DNA from 2 places in the Oceanobacillus sp. AG genome. Region 1 is predicted to be linked to the other one. Evidence: riboswitches for the same ligand, from Rfam matches in the RefSeq annotation. Region 1 holds a riboswitch; the other holds the start of a gene.
What was found. Region 1 has a riboswitch for glycine ahead of gcvT (glycine cleavage system aminomethyltransferase GcvT). Riboswitches for the same ligand answer to the same signal wherever they lie in the genome.

Region 1 (10,202 bases):
TCAGGGATGACTGTAATGCAAAATGTGCAGTTGATTCATCTCGTAACTCTCCAACCATCAATAAATCCGGGTCATGCCGTAATGCAGCCTTCAATCCTGCTTGATACGTAATCCCTGCTTGTTCATTGATTTGCACTTGAATGACATCATCCATTTGTCTTTCAACAGGATCCTCAAGGGTCACAGCTTGAAAGGAATGTTCTTTCATTAGAAAATGGATTAAGGCATAAAGCGTTGTCGACTTTCCGCTACCAGCTGGTCCGGTAATTAAAAATAAGCCTGAACGTGCGCTCGCTAATTCTTTAAGTTTATTCAATTGGTAAGGGAATAGAAATAATTCATCGAGTGGAAGGGAATCTTCTTGTGGTAAAATCCTAATCGCCAAACTTTCCGAATCGAGGAGCGGTAAGGTTGACAATCTTAATGTATGTTTACCGAGGTTCGGGAAAATATTGGCAATACTGCCGTCTTGGGGCTTTTTTGATTCTCCTATATCCATACCTGCCGTGAATTTAAAAAAGGTGAGTAAAAGCTCATATTGATTCGTTGGGATCGTACGAAAAAGTTTTCGTTTGCCTTGGATACGGAAATGGATGTTCGTTTCTTTTTGTGAGGGCAAGAAATGAAGGTCTGTAGCATGTTGCTTGATTGCTTGTTGCATTATCTGTTTAACCAAAGGTAATGCCGGGTTCAACTAGTCGTCACCTCCTTTAAATTATATGATTCGACATGTAATAAGATATTCCTGCTTTATTTTTTGTTTTTTTGTATAAATATAATTTAGTCGTAAAAGCTATTAAAAAATAGGAGGAGGTACAAAATGTCGACTAATAATTATTTGAAGTTTATAACAGAGGAAATAGTTAAATACATGAACAGCCCGCGGGAGGAGCGGAAGGAAAGGAGGAAAACCGACAAGCAAGAAGAATCCGTTGTGTTGAATCGCTGGTTCGGAATCCTTCCTTTCTCATTTAAATTGTTTATAAAAGGTAGGCGGGCTTAAACTTCGGGAAATTGTTGGAGCAGGTAGATTAATCCTCCGCTTGTTACGTCAATTGCTATCTCTGGAGTATACCGATTATGAATTTCTTCCAATTCCTTCTTAACAATATCATTCTCCAAATCGTCTTTATAAAATTGTTTTAAGAGGGCGATTTCTTCATTCCGTGTTTCAATCGCTTCATTGATCCACTCTTTCGGCTGGTTTTCAACATAATGTTGGATGATTTTTTCAATCCGTTTATAACCACTTGCGAGCGTAATGATTGGCGAGATCGTATAACAAAAATTAGATATTTGCTGTTTCAAATTGAGTTTATTTAATTCATCCATCATATTTACAATAACTTTTCCGGTGACAAGTTGAATTCCTAATGAAATAATCTCTTCCTTCTTTTGTCTGCCTCGATAACTTACTTTAAAGTTCGCGAGTAACCATGGGTAAAGAGGTGTATTTTTATCGGTATTCACTTCTTGGAAGAGCAATGTATACTTTTCGTGATGTGTGACATGGTTGAATATCTGTTGCAGCCTGGGACTGCCTATATCAATCCATTCCCCTTGTTGATCTCGTTTTTCCGGGTTCGTAATGAGTGTGAGCGTCATTGGTACTCCTTTTTGCCCAAGGTTTTGCATATAATGCCAATAGAATGGACGATTCATTAATACTTTATCCAATTCCTCTGTTAACTCTACTTGTAAGACACCATTTTCTTTATTCAAAAGCTTACATTGATATGCACTGAAAAAGTCGATCATAAATTGTTCGATGTTTACGATTGCCATTTTATTCACCTACACTTTTTTCATTCATGTCATCAGCCAATTTATGGACGATGGATGCTAAGTTCTCAAGTTTAATCTCTGCTTCTCCTAATGAGTCGGACTCTCTGTAAATGGTCTCTATTTCCTGTTCCATATCTTGAATATTCAAATCAGAGAGAATTGCATCAAGCTCGCCGATCACGTTTTCAAATAGTCTTATCTTCTCATATAGTACATTTAAAATATGTTCCTCAATCGTTTGCTTAACAGCAAGATTGTATACCTTCACATCATTTTCCTGACCAAACCGATGGATTCGACCAATCCGTTGTTCAATTTTCATTGGATTCCATGGTAAATCATAGTTAATCATATGGTGGCAAAACTGCAGGTTGATCCCCTCGGCTCCTGCTTCGGTAGCAATTAATACTTGTGCTTTTCCTTTAAAAAGCTGTAGCATCCAATCTTTCTTACTACGGTTAAAGCCGCCCCGAAATGGTACAGAACTAATCCCGTGCTGCTGCAGAATCCACTGTAAATACAATTGGGTTGCGCGGTATTCCGTGAAGATAATTACTTTTTCATTGCCAATTTGTTCAATTAATTCAACTGTTTTTAATGCTTTTGAATGGGCTGGCAATTCATTGATTTTTTGAATGATGGAATGGATTTCTTCATCTGGGGTGTTTGCTTCTTGTAATTTCTGAAGTGACAGAAAACAAGCCTCTCTAGAAGAACAGATCTCTCGCAGTAATGTAATCTTTGTAAATATATCTTGCCCCCGTTGCATATTATTTAACTGTTGATAGACTTCTGTTTCTTCCTTTGTAAAATCAACGAGAATGGTTTCGATAATCCGGTTCGATGGTTTTAAATTTGTATTTTCCCTCGTATTGCGAATCATGACCCGTTCAATAAGTTGTTTCAGATAGGCGTCAGCTTCTTGTTTTCCCTTATTTCCGGAATATTTCTCTTTAAACGAGGCAACATCTCCAAGATGACCCGGTTTTAAAATCGAAATAAGGTTGAATATCTCCATTAAATCATTTTGAATTGGCGTAGCAGTCAACAGCAGGCAATACTTCTTTTTAATCTGCCGTACAAATTGATAATTTTTCGTCTGATGGTTTTTAAGTTTATGCGCCTCATCAATTAAAACGAAGTCATACTCATTTGCTAGAATCACTTCTTGGTGTGGAGTTCGTTTAGCAGTATCAAGGGAAGAAACTAGAATAGTATTGCCTTCCCAGTTATGATGTTTCCGGTGACTGACAGCAGGTATATAGAATTTCGTATTCAATTCATTCACCCATTGGTTCACAAGGGAGGCAGGAACAAGGATTAGTGCATTTTTAACGAGACCCCGCAACATATATTCTTTTAAAATCAACCCTGCTTCAATAGTTTTTCCTAAACCAACCTCATCAGCAAGTATAACCCTGCCATTCATTTTTTCGATTGCTTCTAGAGCTGTTTCCAGCTGATGGTCAAGAAAAGACATATGCGGTAAAAAATCCAAACTTCTTAACCCGTGAAAAGAAGGGACGATCCTTGCCTGTTCTGCCTGATAGGCGAGCGAAAACAACTGAAAGGAACTAAACGGGCCATCACTGTCAAGCCGTTCCTCTAATTCTTTTATAAAAGTCTGATTACGATTCAAATGTACCAAATCCATATGTTACACCCCGAGTATCTAAATAAAATTTGGATTTCACTATACCTTTTTTAAATATTATGGTATATTCAATGCAAAGGTAGAGGATTTCTTATGATAGACTTAGTTTTACCATTATAAAAAAATATATGCTGTGGATGAAGATAAGGGGAGAGCTTACATGATCTTAATGTAACGCCGAAGGAGCAAGCTTAAGACGAATCTCTCAGGCAAAAAGACTCTTATCGGACACAACTCTGGAGAGCGTTTACATATCGTAAACCACCCAAGAAGCAAGTAGGAACGGAAGGGAAACCTGGCATGTTCTTGCGCAACTTTCTGGTAGAAGGACAGAGATTTCTTACACATAAGGAAATCTCTGTCTTTTTATATTGTTAATGTCAGAATATAAAATCTTTTATTGACTTCAGAGGGAGTGATGGAGATGGAACCATTAAAACGTACGCCGATTTTTTCGGAGTATGAAAAGTATGGGGCGAAAACAATTGATTTTGGAGGTTGGGATTTACCTGTACAGTTTTCGGGGATTAAAGAAGAACATAACGCAACTAGAACAAGCGCAGGCCTGTTTGATGTGTCCCATATGGGAGAAATTATTGTAAAAGGAAGTAAGGCGGTAGCATTTCTTCAAACGATGACGACGAATGACATAAGTAAGCTGGAACCGAAGAAAGCACAATACACATTTCTTTGTAACGAGAATGGTGGAGTAGTTGATGATTTACTCATCTACATGCTAGGAGAGGACCATTACATGCTCGTCGTTAACGCTGCTAATACTGAAAAAGATTTAATGTGGTTAAAGAAACATAATAATTATGCATCAAATGAAGTTGCGATTGTTGATGAATCGGAACGATATGGTCTTCTAGCCATTCAGGGACCGAAAGCAGAAGCTATTTTACAAGAACTCACCGACACAAACCTAGCTGCAATTAAAGCTTTTCGATTTGAAATGCATGTTGCAATACATGGGATTGAACAAGGGACGATAATCTCCCGTTCAGGTTATACGGGTGAAGATGGCTTTGAAATTTATGTTGCGCCTGAAGAGGCAGGAAAGCTTTGGAATCTTATCTTAGAGACCGGGAAAGAAGCAGGAATTGTACCAGCTGGTCTCGGGGCTCGAGATACACTCCGTTTTGAAGCAAACTTGCCGTTATATGGGCAGGAACTTTCCGAAACAATTACGCCTATTGAAGCAGGTTTGACTTTTGCGGTTAAAGTTGCTAAAGAAGCTAATTTCATTGGGAAGGATGTCTTAAAAGAACAGGTTGAGAATGGACCAAAAAGAGAAATTGTCGGTCTGGAAATGATAGACAAAGGGATCCCGAGAACCGATTATGAAGTTCTATCTGAAGACGGAGAAAAAGTAATCGGACATATCACGACAGGAACACAATCACCGACTTTAAAGAAAAATATTGGCCATGCATTACTCGACACGGATTATACAGAAATTGGAACAGAACTGTTGATTCAAGTAAGGAAACGGCAACTGAAAGCGAAAGTAGTACCTACACCATTTTATAAAAGAGATAATTAGGAGGGATTGGAGATGGGATTTCGCTATTTACCAATGACGGAATCAGATAAATTAGAAATGCTTGATGTAATCGGTATTGATTCAACAGATGAACTGTTTTCGGACATTCCAGAGGAAATTCGTTTCAAAGGGGAACTAAACGTAAAACCTGCTAAAAATGAATATGAACTAATGAAAGAATTAACTGCCATGTCCAATAAAAATGTAAATCTAAAGGATTATACGTCTTATTTGGGAGCAGGAGTCTATGATCATTATATACCTTCTGTTGTAGACCATGTCATCAGTCGTTCCGAGTTTTATACTGCATATACACCATACCAGCCGGAGATATCCCAAGGGGAACTGCAAGCGATTTTTGAGTTTCAGACAATGATTGCTGAATTAACCGGCCAACCGATTGCAAATTCCTCTATGTATGATGGTGCGACAGCGCTAGGTGAAGCAGTTAATTTAACTGCCGCTCGTACAAAAAGAAAAAAAGTACTCGTTTCAAACGCAATTCATCCCGAATCACGGGAGGTAGTGAAGACATATGCTACCGGCCAACATGTAGAAGTTGTTGAGATAGATCATAAAGATGGTTTAACGGATCTAGAAGCACTTGAAAGAGAACTCGATGATGATGTAGCTGGTGTCGTCATCCAATATCCGAACTTCTTTGGTCAAATAGAACCTTTAGCAAAGGTGCGTGAATTGCTCAACTCCAATAAAAAAACAATGATGGTTGTTTCTAGTAATCCACTTGCGCTCGGATACTTGACACCACCTGGTGAATTCGGAGCAGATATCGTCGTCGGGGATACGCAAGTGTTTGGCATACCAGCCCAGTTTGGCGGCCCGCATTGTGGATACTTTGCAACGACGAATAAGTTAATGCGAAAAATTCCAGGACGTCTTGTCGGACAGACAATAGATGAAGATGGTGTCCGTGGATTTGTACTTACACTTCAAGCTAGGGAGCAGCATATCCGGAGAGATAAAGCAACGTCAAATATTTGCTCGAACCAGGCACTGAATGCGCTAGCTAGTTCAGTTGCAATGAGTTCAATTGGAAAGCATGGTTTGAAGAAAATGGCAGAACTAAATATGAAAAAAGCCCGCTATGCCAAACAACAATTCGCGGAGATAGGAATTCCTGTCTTATTTGATCAACCATTCTTTAACGAGTTTGTCATCCAGCTGAATAAAACGGTAAGCGAAGTGAATGAGGCATTACTTACCAAGGGAATCGTCGGCGGATATGATTTGGGTCGAGATTATCCAGAATTAGAAAATTGTATGTTAGTTGCCGTAACGGAAATCCGTTCCAAAGAAGAGATTGATCAATTGATTAAGGAAGTGGGGGATATCAATGGCTAAAAATGAATTTCCATTAATCTTTGAACGCAGTAAAAAGGAGCGAACAAGTTATAGCTTACCGGATCTTGATGTACCAGACATCGATTTGGATGCGGAATTTGAAACGCCGTATGTTCGGAAGACTGCTCCGGAATTACCTGAAGTAAATGAACTCGAAATTATGCGGCATTATACAGGATTATCGAATCGAAACTATGGAGTGGATTCCGGGTTTTATCCGCTTGGCTCATGTACCATGAAATATAACCCGAAAATTAATGAAGATGTAGCGCGGCTCCCGGGATTTACCCATATCCACCCATACCAAGATCCGAAAACCGTGCAAGGTGCACTTGAAATGATGTATGATTTGCAAACCTCACTTAAAGAAATTACTGGAATGCATGAAGTATCCTTACAATCGGCAGCTGGAGCACAGGGCGAATGGGCTGCGTTAATGATGATCCGTGCTTTCCATGAGGCGAACGGGGAGCATCACCGGACAAAAGTCATCGTTCCGGATTCCGCTCACGGGACAAATCCAGCATCTGCTGCAGTGGCAGGCTTTGATGCTATAACAGTGAAATCCAATGAAGACGGTCTTGTTGATATTGAAGATTTAAAGCGGGTTGTAGATGAAAATACAGCTGCTTTAATGCTTACGAATCCGAACACACTTGGTCTCTTTGAAAAAGAAATTATGGAGATGGCCGAGATTGTTCATGGTGTCGGTGGGAAGCTTTACTATGATGGTGCAAACCTAAACGCAATTATGGGTTATACAAGACCAGGAGATATGGGCTTTGATGCTGTTCATTTGAATCTCCATAAAACATTTACGGGCCCTCATGGTGGCGGTGGACCAGGTTCAGGACCAATTGGGGTATCAGAAGAGCTTGCACCATTTTTACCTAAGCCATTAATTGTGAAAGAGAATGATGAATATAAATTAGAACATGACCGTCCGCAGTCCATCGGCCGTATTAAGGCATATTATGGAAACTTTGGAATCAATTTGCGTGCCTATACTTATATTCGTACAATGGGTGCAGAAGGATTAAAGAAAGTTAGTGAATACGCGGTTTTAAATGCGAACTACATGATGCGCAGATTAGAGCAGATATATGATTTACCTTATAAGCAACATTGTATGCATGAGTTTGTTCTATCTGGGAAAAAACAGAAAAAACTCGGTGTCCGTACACTCGATATTGCAAAGCGTCTGCTAGACTTCAACTATCATCCGCCAACAATCTATTTCCCGTTAATTGTTGAGGAAGGGATGATGATTGAACCGACGGAAACAGAGTCTAAAGAGACGCTGGATGGTTTCATCGATGCTATGATAAACATTGCAAAAGAAGCAGAAGAAGATCCTGAAATCGTTCAAGAAGCACCACATCACACAATTGTAAAGCGAATGGACGAAACGACCGCAGCAAGAAAACCAATTCTTCGTTACACACGTGAAGACAATTCATAATGGATAGGGAAAATAAAAAAGCCGACAGACTATGAGTAAAAAAGTCTGTCGGCTTCTCTCTTACCTATTTTGCTTTTATTTTTCCAGTCCAGTTTTTGAATCCGCCTTTTAATTGGTAGAGTTCTTTATAACCTTGTTTGTGTAGAATTTGGGCAGCGCGACCTGAACGGCTGCTTTTTTGACAATATAAATAAACTGGCTTGTCCTTTCTGATTTCTACTAGACGCTGTTTCAGTTGTGTTACTGGGATATTCCGTGCCCCGAGGATATGACCAGCATCATATTCTTGTGGCTCACGTACATCAATTAATTGGGCTTTTCGGTAGCCCTCAATCCACTGATCCTGATTGAGTACATTCAAAATCATTTTCTGTCTGTAATACCGGAATATCGAAAAAACAAGCAATGCAACTAAAACAATTAATAAAACTGACATATTTTTTCCCCCGTCTTTCTCATATCTCAACTCATATTATAAAATACTTTTAACCGCTTTAAAAGCATTTCGAATAGCCGGTCCTTTTTTATAAAAAAATAATTTATATAAAAGTCGATACTAAGGTCGATACCTGTAAGCTTTTCGGTATTTTTCCGCAGGTTTGTGTAAACTTATTCTCTTGACAAAAACTCACATATATTGTTTAATACACAATATATAGTGTGTTCACTCGTTAATTGATACCATATATTGTTTTAAATATTATAAAACGTGGTACTACATAATTATAACACATTACACATAAAAAGATGAATAAAGGAGTGGTTTCGTGTCGACGATATTAGAAAAAGTGAATGGAATTGATGTTGTTTCATTGAATAAGGATATTGAATTATTTGATGCAGTACATCCGATTACTAGTGATATGAAGCTCACACATAGTGGAGTCTCACGCTTAGTTATGCTCGACAGATACGCTTTTAAAGATACAGGAAAAGCTACATTAAAAACTGGTGATTTTGTTGTTTTAACAGTGAAATCCGATCCTAAATTCCCAGCTAGAGGGTTAGGATTTGTACAAGCAATCAATTGGGAGAAAAATGAAGCAGATATTAAAGTTCTGGATGAATTTGTATCTACCCTCGATAACGAAGTAGAGATGGAAACAGGTATTATCACGCGTTCGCTTGATGTAATTGATAAACCGCTTGAAGTCTTTTATGAGCAAATCGCTAAACGAAATGCGACCGGCTTAGCAGTAGTGGAGGAAACGGAAGAAAAACGTAAAGAATCATTTGAAATGTTTTATAAGGAACTAGCTGATCTTAATTTCGTGCCAGCAGGACGTGTGTTATACGGTGCAGGTGCAAATACGGATGTAACATACTTTAATTGCTATGTGATGCCATATGTAAAAGATTCCCGGGAAGGTATTTCCGATCACCGGAAGCAAGTAATGGAAATCATGTCCCGTGGTGGAGGAGTAGGGACAAATGGTTCAACACTTCGTCCAAGAAACACATTGGCACGCGGAGTAAACGGAAAGTCATCCGGATCCGTATCCTGGCTTGACGATATTGCCAAACTGACTCATTTAGTAGAACAAGGCGGATCGAGACGTGGTAAATCTGCTTAAGTGCCTCGTCTATAAATAAACCTCGTGAATTGCTGGAAACTCTTTTTATGACTTGCTGGCTACAACGTAACTGGAAACGGTAAGCGTGAATGCTTGAAAACAGCAAGTGGTTAAAGACAATCAGCAGCCAAGCACCTGCTCGAATGGTGAAGGTTCAACGACCATCGAAAGCACACTTAAATGTGGAAGCGAGTAGAGTAGGAGTCAAGTGACTCCGAAGTGCGAGGACATTCGAAAGGGAATGTAAGATATGGTCTGAACTTCAGGGTGACCTGGAGAGTTGATGTAACGGATCAACGCAACATAATTGGCGCAAATGATTATGCTTGTGGATTCTCACCCGGATATTATTGAGTTCATCATCTCAAAAATGCAGAATCCGCGTATTTTAAGATATTTAATCGAAAATACAGAAGATGAACAAATCAAAACGCTGGCAAGAGAAAAACTGAACTTCACTCCACTTACAGAGACGGAGATTGATTTATATACAAGTGTACAAAACTATAAAGGTTTCCCAGGTCTTGGAGGATTTACAGAGGCCTCCATGCGTGAGGCTGGGCAGAAGTTAAGAGATGGCGGTTCCTATAGTGTTCATAATCCAGATTTCCTAACAGGAGCTAATATTTCCGTATGTATTACAAAAGAATTCATGGAAGCTGTAGAAAATGACGAAATGTATGAACTGCGCTTCCCGGATGTGGAAAATTATACACCGGAAGAAATGAAAGCATATAACGAAAAGTGGCATGAAGTTGGAGACGTTCGTAAGTGGGAAGCAATGGGTTATGGTGTTCGCGTTTATCGCCGCATCCGAGC
Region 2 (10,202 bases), on a different contig from region 1:
GACAGAAACTCGGGATATTCGGTGAACGAGAAGGGGACGAAGCCCTCATTGAAGAACTGCTCACGTTGATGCAACATTATCATGCCGATTATACGAATACGTTCCTAGCGTTAACGTATGGCAAAGAAGAAGACTTTCCGCTTGGACGTATGGATGAATTTAAAAAATGGAAAATCAAATGGCAGGAAAGGATCAAAATACAAAGCGAGACGCAGGAAGCAAGCAACAAGCTTATGTATGAGCATAATCCGGCATTGATTCCGAGAAATAAGTGGGTAGAGGACGCCATCGAAGCGGCAGTTCAAAAGGAAGATTATACGCCAGCAGAAGAGTTAATTCATCTATTGAAAAATCCCTTTGCCCATACAGATGAACAGAAGGAATTTGCGAAAAGAAATTATGACACCGGGACATCTTATCAAACATTTTGCGGCACGTAAAAAAGAGAAAGAAACGTAATAATGAAGCGCGTTTCTTTCTCTTTTTTATCACATTCTCCTTACAACGCATAATTTCTTCTTCCATCCATAAAAGGAGTCCCATTAGACTATCGCTTTAGCTGCTTCCATTGCTGATAAGCTTCCTTTAAACGAATCTGGTTCGATAATAATATTCAAAAAGTCCACCCTTTCGAAACAACTACAATAATGTGAATACATTATATAAGAGACGGTCTATAATTGGAAAGACCATTATTAAAAAACTTTTAAAAAACCTGTTTTATCCATTGAAAAAATAATTTAATTCTGATAAGATAACATCAACAATTGAAACGTTATGTGTAACTGGCGAAACGCGGAGACCACCGCGGGGGAGCACATAATGAAATCATGTCGATCGCCTGGGCAGAGGTAAGGGATTTTTAACTCCTTGCCTTTTTATGTTTAAGGAGGCGACTTGAATGAATAGAATATTCAAAAGCGACGAATGTTATGGGTGACACTATAACGGGAGCGGCTTCTGGAGAGAATGCATATGCATCGCCGAAGGGTTCAAAATCTCAGGCAAAAGGACAGAAGAACAACAAAGGTTTATTTGTTGTTTTCTAGATCTTTCTGAGATTGGAGTTTTTTTCCAGTCTCTTTTTATGTTTCTAGGCTGCGTTGTGGAGATTAGAAAGAAAAGTAAGAGTAAAAAGGAGAAAGAGTAGAGAGATGACAACAATAACTTTAGACAAAACAAAAAGAATTAAAACGTTGAATCATATTGCTGAGGTAGGTCTCGCAATATTTAATGATGAAGATTACACAATTGATAATGAAGCAAATGATCCGGATGCAATTGTTGTCCGGAGTTATCCGATGCACGACATGGCATTCGGTGGAAATTTAAAAGCTATCGCACGTGCTGGCGCGGGTGTGAATAATATTCCCGTTGATGCTTGTTCCAATCAGGGTATTGTTGTATTCAATACTCCTGGGGCAAATGCGAATGCCGTAAAAGAACTCGTGCTTACTTCTATTATGGCATCCTCTCGTAACCTGTTTAACGGAGTCGATTGGGTGAAAGATTTAAAAGGCAAAGGGGAAGAAGTACCGCAGCTCGTTGAACAAGGGAAAAAGCAATTTGTCGGACGTGAGGCGAAAGGGAAGAAGCTAGGCGTCATTGGACTTGGTGCAATTGGAGCGATGGTTGCTAATGATGCACTGAATCTTGATATGGATGTTATTGGGTTTGACCCGTATATTTCTGTTGATACGGCTTGGGAACTATCCCGGAATATTAAGCGTGCGATGTCTCTTGGAGATGTATTTGAACAGGCGGATTTTATCACAATTCATGTTCCCCTTACAAATGAGACAGCAGGTATGCTAAATAGGGAAGCTTTTGAACAGATGAAGCCAGGCGTCCATATTCTGAACTTCTCGCGTGGCGGGCTTGTCGATGAAGATGCGCTTGAAGTGGCTCTGGAGAAGAGCCGTGTCGGTAAATACATTACTGATTTCCCTAATGATCGCTTACTTCATATGGAAAATGCGATAACATTACCCCATCTTGGTGCGTCAACGATTGAATCAGAGGAAAATTGTGCACGAATGGCAACTCGCCAGGTGAGAGATTTCCTAGAGACAGGTAATATTAAAAACGCGGTGAACTTCCCGAATGCGTTTCTTCCTTATACAGGAAAGCGCCGGGTTACGGTTTTCCATCATAATGTACCGAATATGCTCGGCCAAATTAGTGCGATTATTTCTAAAAGGGGCCTAAATATTGCGGCAATGATTAACAAAAGCCGTGGTGACTTGGCATATACGATGATTGATATTGACGAGAAAGTGAACGGGGACGTCATTCCAGGAATGGAAGCCGAAATTAATACAATCGAGGATGTAATCCGAATTCGCACAATCTAATCCAAATGGGACAGAGGCTCTGTCCCATTTTTTCGTTGTAAAGGAAAATTTTAAACAAGATGTTGTGAGAGATTCTAGCGCTTATGTCCGTTCTGACTCTTATCAATCAAAATCAATATGGAAAGCATGAAAATCAGCTGGAATGTGTTAGTTTTTCCAGCCGGTTTCATTATTTTTTGTCCTTTCTTTCATCTGTAATTACGCGATACGGGCGCATCATGTCATAATCTTCATGTTCGAGGATGTGGCAATGCCAGACGTATTCACCAGTATAGGGACCGAAATTTGCAATCACGCGGGTCATCGTTCCAGCGGGTACTTCAATTGTATCTTTCCAACTGCGATTATTCGCAAGAGGAGCTTGTGGTGCCCCTGTAAACAAAAGGGTCCCATCTTCATTGAATCGTTCAAGATCAAAGGTCTGATGATCCAGCACTTGAAATTGAATAAGATGAATATGGATTGGATGGGAGAAGTTGGTTGTGTTTATGAATGCCCAAATCTCTGTCGAATCTAACTGTGGATTTTCCGTAACTGGATCATGCCATTTCAGATTATTTAAAAGCAGTAAAGGACGATCATATTCATCAGTGGAACCAACTAGTTTTAAATAACGGACCGTCTTAATTTCATCTTGTTTTAAGGAAGGGACATAGGAAAGGTTAACAGGTAAATTACTCGTATCTTTACTTTTTAGCTTTTCTGTAACCCGGAATTGCATAATTTCTCCCATTCCGTCAGCTGGATCAGCACCTGGTCCAAGATTATTTTTTAGTATAATCGTTTGGCCTTCTAATTCCGAAAAATCGATGATGACATCGATACGCTCGGCAGGCTGCAGCCCGATTTCTTCCATTTCGACGCGTTTTCTAAGCAGCTCGCCATCTGAGCCGATTTGATGTAAAACCTCTCCATTATCAAGCGACAGCCGGTAACCTCTCGTATTAGAGGCATTTAAAATACGGAAACGGTATTTCCGAGGTTCTACTTCCAAATATGGCCAAATTTTTCCGTTTACAACAATTGTATCTCCTAAAAATGCTGGCACAATGGAAGGGTTCGGTAAATTGGGATCAGCGTCATTTGGTTGCGCTGGGTAGGATAAGGAGCCGTCTGGATGGAAGCTCCGATCGACAATCATTAATGGAATTTCGTAGTCACCACTTGGGAGGTTTAGGGATGCTTCATGTTTATCCCGTAAAATGTACATTCCGGCAAGCCCGGCATATACATTGAGCCTTGTCAGTCCCATTGCATGATCGTGATACCAAAGTAAGCTGCTGCGCTGATGGTTTGGATAATGAAACGTCCGTTGTGTAAATGTTGGCCCTGTAACTTGGAAATTTCTTGTATACCAAGCATCAGGATGCCCATCGCTTTCTGGCTTTGTTTCCATCCCGTGTAAATGGACAACTGTACGGACGGTAGGGAGTTTATCCAAATCATGGATGGAAGTATCAACGGGCAGGATATGTCTGTTCGGCAGCTCATTATGCCATGTTACAGATACCGGTTCATCACGGAATGCTTCAATCAGCGGTCCAGGAAATTGCCTATTATATCCCCATAATGTGGTTCGCGGCAAGTCACGGTGTAATTTGGCCGGGAATTCTTCCATCGTTATATCGTAATGTGCACCATTCCTTGTTTTGTTACTCGGTTGAAGTGTGTTTAAAAGCGGTAGAGGATCCACAAATTTTTCCAGTCGTTGCATTCTTTCACCTCAAATCTTCCTTATAACTAAACTCTCGCTCCTGAAAAAATCAATCTTACCAGGGATTTATAGTCGATGATGTGTATAGTTAGGCATGGTATTGCAACAAAAGGCAGTCTCCTTAAATAAACTGTGGGCCTAAATGAAAGTTTCACTTACGCTGAATGGAAGTTCTTTCAATTTTTTTAAGATGTATCCTGTGTTTCAGGTTACGAAAGTTGAGCTTATAATAGTAAATGCAGTAATTTTTAATTGGGAAAGGCGAATGTACTATATAGCTATGAAAGTAGGCGCGACTATCGAGTGTAACAGGCTGGATGCATCACGCTTCAGGGTTTTCGGAAACACGTTAATACGAAATGGGGAGATCTACCATCCAGTAGTAGCTCGATTCGTCTATACCATTCAGTGGGGAATAAAAAGTACCTTTTATTAAATGGAGTTTCACTTTAATGGTGATGGTTGGAACATATGAAGTATGATAAAATATGAAGGATCTAATTTGAAGGAGGAATAATAATGACGAAGGTACCTTTTCTTGCAGTTGAAGGTCCAATTGGTATTGGTAAGACTTCACTTGCAAAAAAGATCGCCAGTCATTTTGAATTTCATTTGTTGAAAGAGATTGTAAGTGAGAATCCTTTTCTTGACAAATTTTATGAAGATATAAATGAGTGGAGTTTTCAAACAGAAATGTTTTTCCTGTGTAATCGATATAAACAGTTAGAAGATATAGATAAGGACTATTTGAAGCATGGTCATCCGGTCGTAGCGGACTATCATATGGCGAAAAATATGATATTCGCAAAACGGACTTTAGATGAAGGTCAGTTTGATAAATACAGGCAGATTTATGAGATTTTAACGAAGGACATGCCGCAACCTAATCTTGTCATTTATATAACCGGTAGTCTCGATACGATTATGGAACGAATTAGGAAGCGGGGAAGAAAAATCGAGAAAAATATTGAATCGGAGTACTTACAGCAACTGTCGCGGGATTATAAACAATTCATGAACGAATTTGAAAAAGAAAATCCCGATATCCCGCTAATTTGGATTAACGGGGATGAGATGGATTTCATGCAAAATCAGGATCATCTGGAAAAAATTTTAAACATGGTTAACGAACAGCTGACAATTAAAGGAGCAAGCAAATGAATTGGAGAGAGAAATACGGTATACCGAATGATGCAGTAATTACGATTGCCGGTACGGTAGGTGTTGGGAAATCGACGATGACTACAGCTTTGGCGGAGGCACTCGATTTTAAAACATCTTTTGAAAAAGTGGATCATAATCCATATCTGGAAAGCTTTTATAAGGATTTTGAGCGTTGGAGTTTCCATTTACAAATTTATTTCCTGGCGGAGCGTTTTAAGGAACAAAAGAAAATATTTGAATACGGTGGCGGTTTTGTTCAAGATCGCTCGATTTATGAAGATACTGGAATTTTTGCGAGAATGCATTACGAAAAAGGAACAATGTCACCTACGGATTATGAAACATATAAAAACCTATTCGATGCGATGGTCATGACGCCATATTTCCCGCACCCAGATTTATTGATTTATTTGGAAGGATCTTTAGATGAAATAATTGGTCGTATTCGCCAGCGGGGGCGAGAGATGGAGCGGAAGACACCGGTTAGTTACTGGGAAGAAATGCATGACCGGTATAGTAAGTGGATTGACAGCTTTAATGCCTGTCCTGTTTTACGAATTAATATTGCAGATTATGATTTGAAACAGGAGGAATCTCTTGAACTGATTCTAGAGAAAGTTGGCCGGCGGATTGGCAAGCGTAAGATGAGATCCATGATTCCAATAAATGAGGACTATCGGCTGTAATGAAGAATTCCCTAACGGTCGATTTCTTGCATAAAATAAGGGGAGTAACCAAGTAAGGGGTGAAACCATGGGATTATATATCAATGGCGATTACGAAGATATTTATCAGACGGATGAAACGGTTGATGATAATAATCAGGTAATATATTTTCATAACCGTACTACTGAAAGGCTTAAAGAACAAACGCAATTCAATGAATCGGTCGAGAAGCATGTAGCGGAAATAAAATCATCAACTGACAGGCAACATGTGCTGAATATGCAGAAATGGCAGGAATTCGAGACGGAATATAGAAGACTGTTAACGAAATTAGCAGCTATTTCAGAGGAGAATGAACGGCTTGCAAAACAAGTTACAGCATATATGGAACGCCAGGAGGAGATCACGAACCAATTAGCCATTGACAAGAACAGGATGAAAGGTCTGGAGAAGCGAGTCGAGGAGCAGGAAGCAATGACAGCAAAGGTAGTGCGGCAACTGGATCATTTTCGCAGTGTCTTATATGAACGCACGAACTATTTAGCTGAAAAGGTTGAGGAAGCGACAGCATCTATTATCCGGTTTTTAAAAAATGAACCATACACATCAAGTACAAAGGAAAAAGAAAAGGCGATACGTTGAGTCGGGATATAAGTTGGAAAGAAAATAGGGCGGGGACATTTATCCCCAGCCCTATTCAAAGTTCAATTTATAGTCATCTGCTTTAATCATTTTTAATTTCCGGGAGAACACATAGATTAATCCTAAGTTTAATATAATTGGCAAGATGAGGAACGTGCCAAGCATAATCGTTATATTATTTAACGTCCAGCCGCCCTCAGCAAGATTAATATAATTTAAAGGCCCGACTAGTCCAGATAAACCGAAACCCGCACTATAAGGCGTCCCTTGAATATTTAATACCCCCGCAAGTCCTCCAAGGAAAGCTGCGGTAATCAGCATAGGAAACGCAATTTTCGGTTTCATGATGAAGTTCCGCATTTGAATCTTCGGGGAACCAAGCACATGGGCAAGAGCTGTACCGAGCGAGTTTGCTTTATAGCTTGCAATCGCAAGCCCAACACCTGCTGCTACAATCCCGAGATTTGCCGCTCCAGAGCCGATACCGGAAAGCATAATTACCGTTGCAACACCAACAGTAGAGATAGGGGAGAGGATAATGAGACAGAAAATCACTGCAATCATTGCCCCCATCAAAACCGGCTGCATATTTGTAACAGCAGCAACCAATTCTCCTAACAATCCGGTTGAATGACGGATGAAAGGAAGTAAAGCATAACCTATCATACCTGGAACAATAATACTTAAAGTCGGTATTAATAGAATGGAATAGCCTTTCAAACGATTTCCAATCCATAGAACAAATAAGACAGCAAGTGCCGCCGTAATACCAGTGTTAATCACGATCCCGATACCGTTTAATGCGAATAGCCCTTCTTCGGTTTTCATAATAGCCCCGCTGCCGATCGTCGCTGCAATGCCGACAGAAGCTGTTTGAATCGGTGTTAACTTAAATGTTACTCCAACCATTACTCCAATTAAAATCGGCAGTAAACTCATGACCATTACGGTTATATCAAATAAATGCTCCAAAGCTGGAAAATATGGAATTAATATTTTTAAAATTTCACCTAATAAAGCATTTGGAATTAGTGCGACAACAATTCCGATACTCATTCCGTTTAATAACTTACTGAAAAAATCCTTCATCCCCGCTCGTCTCCACCAAACAAAGTAATTGCAGTAAATTATAAGACGAGTTTCGTTAATAGTCAACCATTTTTCTTTTGCGGAGTAATGCTTTTATGTATTAAAGTGAATGAGTGGCAAAAAAGGTTGGAATAGAAGTCAATTCAGTTTCGCTTTTCTCAAAAATAAAACAGCTCTGTCACTTTTTGGACGAGCTGTAGATTATTTATTTAGTTGTTTCCATTACAATTGTTCCAGCTTTGCGGTCATGAGGGAATAGTTTTCCTGCTTGGCCTTCAAAGCTATCCCTATTCTTTATGTACGCGATGGTGCTAGTAGTGTCCCGGTGCACCATTCTTTTTAAGATCTGTTCGTTCGTCAATTCCTTGCCGTCTTCACTTTTTAGTTCGATTCCCATTAGTTTGTAACCAATTGTCTGTCCACTGTTTTTGAGTTGCACATATTCTAATGTGTACTGGCTCAGAATTGGTAACACAATCATATGGAATGCTTCGTTTTTTATTTTTTTCCGTAAGAAATATTCTGCAGCTAGAGAAGCTGCCGTGCTAATACAGCCATCAATTAGTGAGGCCTTTAAGCGTTTTTTCGTCAATGGTTTCATCATAATTCCTCCCTTTGTCCTCATTACATACCTCTACCATATACGGAAATTGATTAGAATAGGTTTCATTTTTTAATAGAATATCTTTTGAGTTTGTGTTGTCGATTTTCGTTCTGCGGGAAAGAAATGCTGTCGTAAGGTAGAGGCTCTTTCAATAAATCTAGCATGAACGCTCGTTTTATGACGAAAAGGCATGAACTATGGATAATATTTCTACTATCTAGTTCTTAAGCAAGATAAGGTACGGATTATCTTTTTTCCGATTTAAAGAAATATCTATTAAAAGAAACCGTTTTGGGAGATAAATCCTATCCTTTAAGACTCTGATCATTTCTTCCTCTTTTAAAAGATCTCTCGTAAAGACTCTTTCCTCCTATGAGAAAAATAGTTTAATTATCCGATTCTTTTTATAACTCCATCTGATACGATGGGACGTAACATCAATCGTAACAAATAGAGGGGGAGGGGTATGAGGAAAACGATTCGGACTGGACTCATGGGGTTACTATTTCTTTTTGCTTTTAATATATCTATTATAGCAGCAAGTGACTACACTCCTTGGAAATTACATAAAGATTCAGCCCAAGAAATAGTTCAGACCATTCGGACGTACTTCCATAAGCAATCTATTAAACCAATAGAGGAATGGGACGGGCAAAGAGAAGAGCAAGTTGCGGAATTGGAGGTGTTGTTGGATGGCGAAAAATCACAGATTATCACGGAAGTAAGGAATTACGGGAAGGGATTGGAAGCGCAATTAAATAATTTATTGGAAAAGCAATCGGTAATAGAAGTGTACGCTACTTATGAAACAGAGAGAAATGAGCAGATGCATGTAGAAGTGGAAGAAGAGATTGCAATATTTTTAGATGAATTATTATCAAAAAAATAAAAAGGGGGAGTTATTAGGTGAAATCATTTTTAAAATCATTCAAAGGGAAGATCATTTCGATTGGACTTGCTGTTGTTGTCGTCTGGAGTGCTGGAGCGGTATTTGCTTCATCACATGCGGGAGAGCAGCTTCGTGCTTGGTACAATGGGTTGTTTAATCAGTCTGTTGCGGAAGTGGAAGCTGATACTGAAGCATATATGGAAAGCAGATTACCGGGGCTGCAAGCTGAATATGACCAACTGAAAGCACAGGCTGGCATTGATATTGATTTAAGCAGAGAGCTTGCAACTGGAGAGACATTGGAAGAAATTATCCGAGCGAAACTTGAACATATCGGAGAAATTGATGCAGAACAACAGGAGATTCTTGCTGGAATTGGCTTGGAGTTTTATAATGTGTTCCTTGATGGATATTTAGAAATCCAAGGCAATGCGAATGATGCGCTAAACTTTGCAACAGATGATCTCACTGCATTCACAGCAGACAGTGGGAATGCTGCGATTAAACAATTAGCAGCGGATATCCATCAGGCTAAGGACGCAGCAGTTGCAGAGCTGGAAGAAGCGATTCGTCAGGCCCAGGAAACTCTTGCAGCAGAAGTGTCTAAGAACCAAGAAATTACGACTAGAAATCTAATCAATCAAGTGGATTGGGCAATTCGTGATCTTCGTGAAAGTGTTACCGAAGTAGTCACAACGCTCGTTACAAATCAACAAGAGCTTATTACTGTAACAGCCCAGCAACTCGGAGAAGAAGCAAAAACAGCGCTTGATGACGTTGTATCGAGTATTAATGAATAGGAAGCAAGTGATCCCACTCGCATTACTTATCATGCTCCTGTTTGGCAGAGGACTTACTGCTACTGTTGCAGATTCCTCCCTCTCAGGAATTCTGACGAGCTGGCTCGATGACAAAACGGAACAGTCGATTGCAGAAATAGACAGCGCAATTAAGGAAGAGCAAGCAATCCAGACAGAACGCCTGAAAGAAGTTCTCGCTGAAGAAATCAAGGAAGTAGAAAAAGAGTGGGAGACATTTATTGAAGCCGAGAAGCAAAAACAGTTGGCAGCCCTAAGGGAG

Region 2: another riboswitch for glycine. It lies ahead of GN217_RS05675 (phosphoglycerate dehydrogenase); the one in region 1 lies ahead of gcvT (glycine cleavage system aminomethyltransferase GcvT).

What each region holds. Positions count from the first base shown of each region.
Region 1 is NZ_WOWT01000019.1:8,240-18,441, reverse strand. It holds gene comGA (competence type IV pilus ATPase ComGA) at 1-676, opposite strand, end outside; gene GN217_RS11220 (YqzE family protein) at 821-1,003, shown strand; gene GN217_RS11215 (YqhG family protein) at 1,000-1,785, opposite strand; gene GN217_RS11210 (DEAD/DEAH box helicase) at 1,787-3,439, opposite strand; glycine riboswitch at 3,577-3,670, shown strand; gene gcvT (glycine cleavage system aminomethyltransferase GcvT) at 3,864-4,985, shown strand; gene gcvPA (aminomethyl-transferring glycine dehydrogenase subunit GcvPA) at 4,998-6,347, shown strand; gene gcvPB (aminomethyl-transferring glycine dehydrogenase subunit GcvPB) at 6,340-7,809, shown strand; gene GN217_RS11190 (rhodanese-like domain-containing protein) at 7,874-8,245, opposite strand; partial or broken gene GN217_RS11185 (ribonucleotide reductase N-terminal alpha domain-containing protein) at 8,577-9,371, shown strand; partial or broken gene GN217_RS11180 (vitamin B12-dependent ribonucleotide reductase) at 9,694-10,202, shown strand, end outside.
Region 2 is NZ_WOWT01000009.1:16,346-26,547, forward strand. It holds gene GN217_RS05670 (protein adenylyltransferase SelO) at 1-440, shown strand, start outside; ZMP/ZTP riboswitch at 772-854, shown strand; glycine riboswitch at 951-1,026, shown strand; gene GN217_RS05675 (phosphoglycerate dehydrogenase) at 1,155-2,354, shown strand; gene GN217_RS05680 (multicopper oxidase family protein) at 2,524-4,068, opposite strand; gene GN217_RS05685 (deoxynucleoside kinase) at 4,588-5,229, shown strand; gene GN217_RS05690 (deoxynucleoside kinase) at 5,226-5,918, shown strand; gene GN217_RS05695 (hypothetical protein) at 5,986-6,540, shown strand; gene GN217_RS05700 (PTS sugar transporter subunit IIC) at 6,592-7,629, opposite strand; gene GN217_RS05705 (RDD family protein) at 7,835-8,230, opposite strand; gene GN217_RS05710 (hypothetical protein) at 8,700-9,122, shown strand; gene GN217_RS05715 (hypothetical protein) at 9,140-9,922, shown strand; gene GN217_RS05720 (hypothetical protein) at 9,915-10,202, shown strand, end outside.